Linked DNA regions of Methylosarcina fibrata AML-C10. Each later gene encodes a partner of the first gene's protein in a complex. Links are inferred from orthologs where the notes say so. Each region holds a gene or a part of one and is shown in the gene's direction. Other genes may lie near its edges. The genes, in order: trxA and trxB.

Region 1 (3,081 bases):
TCGGTTGCAATCAGCAGGGTAATGTTGTTTTCCTGAAAATCGTTGAGAATCCGCTGACGTTTTTCCTGCGGCACGTCGCCGCTTAAAGCGGCCGTTTTATAACCGTTGACGTTGAGGACGTCGTCCAGTTGTTCCGCGCATTTTTTGGTGTTGACAAAAATAATGCTGCGCTGGGGCTGATATTGATTCAATATGCCGAGCAACAACGGTATTTTCTGCTCGTTGGACGGGCAAAAGGCGCTTTGCCGGATGGCTTTGGAAGTCACCGCCTCGGCCTCGATGCGAATCAGCACCGGATTGTTCATGTGTTCATAGGCCAGTTCCGTAACCTTATAGGACAAGGTCGCCGAAAACAGCATGTTCAGCCGCGTTTCCGGCGGCGGCATGCGCCGAAACAGATAACGGATGTCCTTGATGAAGCCCAAATCGAACATGCGATCGGCTTCATCGAGAACGCTGACCTGGATGTGATCCAGGGTAAAGGCGTTCTGCCGGTAAAAATCGATGATGCGCCCCGGCGTGCCGATGATGACGTCGACGTTCGATTTGATTCGATCCAGTTGTTTTTGATAGTCGGTGCCGCCGTAAATCAAAGCGAACCTGAGATTAAGAGGCTTGCTGAGCTGCAAGGCGTCCTTATGGATCTGAATGGCAAGCTCACGGGTCGGCGCCAGAATGATCGCCCGCGGGTTTCTGTTCCTGCCGCTTCCGGCAGGAGGCTTGGGCTTTTTCACATCGGCTTCGGAAGCTTCCTCTTCCTCGCCGGCGCCTTCGACGTCATTGACCAGGCGCTGAAAAGTGGCCAGCAGAAACGTAGCGGTCTTGCCGGTGCCGGTCTGCGCCTGGCCGGCAATGTCCTTGTCGCGCAACAGCAAGGGCAATGCTCTATCCTGAATCGGAGTACAGTACTTGAATCCGGCCTGAGTCAAACCGGTCAGGATTGAATCGGACAATTCCAGATTGCTGAAACGGGTTTCGGTTAAATGTGTCGTATTCATAGTCTCTATAGCATAACGTAAAAATCAAATTGGCAGTACCCGATTAACTAGAAATTGATTGACTACGTGCTTCATCCCTCCTATAGTTTTAATTTTAATTTGTTGGAGAAATAGTGTGAGCGACTCAGTCCTTCATGTGAGTGATAGCGAATTTAACGAAAAAGTTATTAAAGCTAGCGGTCCTGTTCTGGTTGATTACTGGGCTGAATGGTGCGGTCCTTGCAAAATGATTGCCCCGGTTCTGGATGAAATAGCTAAAGATTATGCGGGCAAATTGACCGTCGTTAAATTGAACATTGACGAGAATCCCAAAACCCCCCAGCATTATGGCGTACGCGGAATTCCCACGCTGATGCTGTTCAAGGACGGCGAAGTGGAAGCGACCAAAGTTGGCGCTTTAACCAAATCCCAACTCGCTTCATTTCTTGACAGCAATATTTAAATAGATGCCCCTCACTCGACCCGTCATAATTATTAGACGGGTTCGAGAATTTAAGCTATACTTAATGAAGGCGCCAGGTCCGGTGTCTTCCAGCATATCGTCCGATACACTGCACCCCTTAAATCTGAATCCTGTTCGGGTAATTACGGATCAACTCCGTACCTACTCTCCTGCGAATTGTCTTTTTTATGAATCTAACCGAGTTAAAACTAAAACAAATCAGTGAAGTTATAGAAATAGCCGAGTCCCTGGGACTTGAAAACGTTGCCCGCTCACGAAAGCAGGATTTGATTTTCGCTATTTTGAAAAAGCAGGCAAAAGCCGGGGATGACATCTACGGTGACGGCGTTCTGGAAATTTTGCAAGACGGTTTTGGTTTTTTGCGTACTCCGGGCTGTTCTTATCTGGCAGGACCCGACGATATTTATGTATCGCCCAGCCAGATCAGACGGTTTTCATTGAAGACCGGCGACACCATCAGCGGCAAGATCCGGCCGCCGAAGGATAATGAGCGCTATTTCGCCATGCTCAAGGTGGAGCAGATCAATTTCGAGCCTCCGGAAAACACCAAAAACAAAATTTATTTCTCCAATCTCACCCCGCTGTTTGCCAAGGAGCGTTTTGTGCTCGAACAAGGCAACGGCACCAGCGAAGATTTGACCGGGCGCATCATCGATTTGATCGCTCCCATCGGCAAGGGCCAGCGCGGCTTGATCGTGTCCCCGCCGAAAGCCGGTAAAACCATGATCCTGCAAAGCCTGGCCCAGGCGATTGCCGACAAGAATCCCGAATGTTACCTGATCGTTCTACTGATCGACGAACGTCCGGAAGAAGTGACCGAAATGGAGCGTTGCGTGCGCGGCGAAGTGATCTCCAGCACGTTCGACGAACCGGCGACCCGCCATGTTCAAGTGGCGGAAATGGTCATCGAAAAAGCCCGCCGTCTGGTCGAGCATAAACACGACGTGGTCATTTTGTTAGACTCGATTACCCGTCTGGCCCGGGCCTACAACACCGTCGTGCCTTCTTCCGGCAAAATCCTTACCGGCGGCGTCGACGCCAATGCCCTGGAAAAACCCAAACGCTTTTTCGGCGCGGCGCGAAACATCGAAGAAGGGGGCAGCCTGACCATCATCGCCACCGCGCTGATCGATACCGGTTCGAGAATGGATGAAGTCATCTACGAAGAGTTCAAGGGCACCGGCAACATGGAATTGCATCTCGACCGCAAGATTGCCGAAAAGCGGATTTATCCGGCCATTAACATCAATCGCTCCGGCACCCGCCGGGAAGAATACCTGGTTGATCCCGACACGCTGCAAAAAACCTGGATTCTGCGCAAAATACTGCAACCGATGGATGAAACCGCCGCCTCCGAATTCCTGATCGGCAAGCTGAAAGACTTCAAGACGAACGCCGAATTTTTCGAATCGATGAAGCGTTAATTTTTTCGTAATAATTTTCTTGTATCATTGCCGCCTCATTACCGCTGAATTCCGATCCGTTCATGGCCGATCCCGCCTCCTTGCTTCATGCGATCATCCTCGGCATTGTCGAGGGCTTGACCGAATTTTTACCCGTTTCTTCCACCGGACACCTGATCCTGACAGGACAATTGCTGGGCTTTAACGATGAAAAAGG
Region 2 (3,174 bases), 2.2 Mb from region 1 along the record:
AGCCTTAGGCATGCCGGCCGCTTTTTCCGGAGCATTAGCGGAGAAGGAAGGCGTGCTTTTGGAAAGAGAGGGTTGTGAAACCGGGCGGTTCTCTTGTCCTGAATGTTCGTGCCGCAAATGGGCGGCACTGTGAAATACGACTCGGCAGAGAAAGACGGTGTATTTTCCGATGAGGTCGAGCAGCGCCAGCCAGGAGAGCTTGGTCACCAGCGTGATGCCGGCCAGAAGACCCACGATTAAAAACAGCGTCGCTCCCGAATTGCCGAACATGATGACCAGCGCATTGCCGATTTCCTGGCCGATGATGCCGCCGGTGCTGTTGGGCAGTTCGACTTTGATCCTGAGCAGATACAGATTGGCCAAGGCGGCACCTGAAACGATCGTCGTAAGGATGCCCAGCCACTGAAACACCAGGGTCATTTTCTGCAACGCTTGATTGCGCTGCCGGTAAATGCTGTATCCCTGCCAGAAAATGATCGCCGGGCACAAGTAAGCGATCAACCCCAGGAAGCTGAGGCTGAAATCGGCCAGCCAGGCGCCGAAAACGCCGCAGGCATTGCTGATGGTCTGCACTGTGCCGCTATGAGTCCAGCCTGCGTCTTCATTGCTGAAAGTCACCAGGGAAATCAAAAAAAACAATGCACAGGCTAAAAAAATCAAGACAGCGATTTCACGCAAACCACGAACCGTTTTTTCTTCCATCACAGCAGACATGTTGTTACTCAAATGAATTAATTCCGACAAAACATGATTATAGATTATCTATTGCGTATTTTACATGAATAATAACTTCAGGAGTAACCGGCTTTTTAGGGAGATTTTCACCTGGAACGGCTTGATTTTGAAGTTTACGAAACCCATATTCCTCTTCATAATTTGTTGCAGTTTTCCTATCTTGCTTTTCATCGAGGTTTTTCATGAGCGACTCCAAGCACTGCCGATTATTAATTCTTGGTTCCGGTCCGGCCGGCTACACGGCGGCGGTCTATTCCGCCCGGGCCAATCTGAAACCGGTGATGATCACCGGTCTCCAGCAAGGCGGGCAATTGACCACGACGACGGACGTGGACAATTGGCCCGGCGATGTGGAAGGTCTGCAAGGGCCCGATTTGATGGAAAGAATGCGCCAACATGCCGAGCGCTTCGATACCGAAATCATCTTTGACCATATCCATACCGCGGATCTGTCGGTCAGACCTTTCAAACTGAGCGGAGACGCCGGCAGTTACACGTGCGATGCTTTGATTGTCGCTACCGGTGCTTCGGCTCGCTATCTCGGTCTGGAGTCGGAGGAAGCCTACAAGGGCAAAGGGGTTTCCGCTTGCGCGACCTGCGACGGATTCTTTTACAGAAACAAGCCGGTGGCCGTGATCGGCGGCGGCAATACCGCGGTGGAAGAGGCGCTTTATCTGGCTAATATTGCTTCGCAAGTCACGATTGTCCATCGCCGCGATAAATTCCGTTCGGAAAAAATTCTGTCCGACAAACTGATTGAAAAATCCAGAAGCGGCAACGTCTCCATCGAATGGAACCATACGCTGGATGAGGTGCTCGGCGACGACATGGGCGTGACCGGCATCAGAATCAAGAACACTCTGGACGGTTCGACCAAAGAGCTCGACGTACACGGGGTATTCATCGCCATAGGCCACACGCCCAATACCGAGATCTTTGCAGGACAACTGGAAATGCTGAACGGTTACATCAAGGTCAGGAGCGGCATTGCCGGCAACGCAACCGCTACCAGCGTGGAAGGCGTTTTTGCCGCCGGTGACGTCATGGATTCGGTGTACAAGCAGGCCGTCACTTCAGCCGGGGCGGGCTGCATGGCCGCGCTGGATGCGGAAAAATATCTGGACGAATTGAAATAGCAGGAAGATGGCCGGTCAAAGTCGATAAATTGAGAGGACCCGAAAGACGCCACTTGCCGCAGCGAAGTATGCAACTGACCATCCTCGATCCGGATAACCCCGAGCAGGAATTTCCCGCTCTGGAGAAAGCGTTGCGCGAGCCCGACGGCTTGCTGGCGGTCGGCGGATGCTTGTCCGTCTCCCGCTTGCTCAATGCTTATCGGCACGGCATTTTTCCCTGGTACAATGCGGGCGAGCCCATTTTATGGTGGTCGCCCGATCCCCGGTTGGTATTATTCCCGGATCAAATCAAAGTTTCCCGAAGCCTTAGAAAAACCATAAGAAGGCAAAAATTTTCGGTCAGTTACGATCAGGCGTTCGACGCAGTGATTGCCGGTTGCGCAGACATTCGAAAAGGCAGTCTGGGGACCTGGATTACCCAGGACATCAGCCGTGCCTATAAGGATCTGTTCCGGCTCGGCATAGCTCATTCGGCGGAGGCATGGCACAAGGGCAAACTGGTGGGAGGGTTATACGGTATTGCCCTGGGCCGGGTGTTTTTCGGTGAATCGATGTTTCATACCATGACGGATGCCTCCAAAGTGGCTTTCGTCACTCTGGTCGAACAACTCGAAGAATGGGGATATCAACTGATCGATTGCCAGGTGCATACCGAGCATCTGGAAAGTCTGGGTGCCGTGGAAATCGACAGAAGAGATTTTGTCGAATTACTTGCCCGCTATTGTGAAGCCTCCGCCAAGACCGAGGCCTGGAGTAAGCAATGACTTCCATCCCTTTGATTCTGACCCAGGCGCATCCCTGTAGTTATCTGGAGGGAAAACAGGCGCAATCGCTTTTCGTTCATCCGGCCTGCCGGTTAACGACGCCGATCTACGCCCAATTGCTGGAGCTGGGTTTTCGCCGGAGCGGTGACGAGGTTTATGCGCCGCGTTGTGCGAAATGTTCGGCCTGCCTTCCGGCAAGAGTGGCGGTGGAAGAATTCAAGCCCGACAGAAGCCAGAAACGCTGTCTGAAAAAGAACGGCAATACGCGCGTCGTGCTGAAACCGGCCATTTTTGAAAAAGCCCATTATGAAATGTATCTGCGCTACCAGCATTTCAAGCACGAAGGAGGCGCGATGGCGGATGCCGGTCCGGCCGATTATCTTGATTTTCTCGGAAGTTCCTGGTGCGACACTCAGTTTGCCGAATTTTCGATCGGTGACGAACTGTCGGCGCTGGCGGTCATCGACCGGTTCGACCAGTCCTGGTCGGCGGTTTATACCTTTTACGAGCCCAAGTTTTCCGAATACAGTCCCGGTATG

Evidence for each region.
Region 2: the proteins of trxA (region 1) and trxB are in contact, whole or in part, in a crystal structure (PDB 1F6M), measured with the Escherichia coli proteins. The link is inferred for Methylosarcina fibrata AML-C10 from one-to-one orthologs.

What each region holds. Positions count from the first base shown.
Region 1 is NZ_KB889965.1:2,734,111-2,737,191, forward strand. The notes cover bases 22-2,776. They hold trxA (thioredoxin TrxA), read left to right. Parts: upstream 22-1,113; coding sequence 1,114-1,440; downstream 1,441-2,776. Other genes in these bases: A3OW_RS0112915 (DEAD/DEAH box helicase), read right to left, coding at 22-998; rho (transcription termination factor Rho), read left to right, coding at 1,629-2,776. Also shown: more of A3OW_RS0112915, read right to left, coding at 1-21; more of rho, read left to right, coding at 2,777-2,885; A3OW_RS0112930 (undecaprenyl-diphosphate phosphatase), read left to right, coding at 2,948-3,081. UniProt on the Escherichia coli protein: Participates in various redox reactions through the reversible oxidation of its active center dithiol to a disulfide and catalyzes dithiol-disulfide exchange reactions.
Region 2 is NZ_KB889965.1:572,213-575,386, forward strand. The notes cover bases 47-2,894. They hold trxB (thioredoxin-disulfide reductase), read left to right. Parts: upstream 47-917; coding sequence 918-1,871; downstream 1,872-2,894. Other genes in these bases: A3OW_RS0102865 (DNA translocase FtsK), read right to left, coding at 47-714; A3OW_RS27595 (hypothetical protein), read right to left, coding at 752-919; aat (leucyl/phenylalanyl-tRNA--protein transferase), read left to right, coding at 1,940-2,635; A3OW_RS0102885 (arginyltransferase), read left to right, coding at 2,632-2,894. In the rest of the region: more of A3OW_RS0102865, read right to left, coding at 1-46; more of A3OW_RS0102885, read left to right, coding at 2,895-3,174.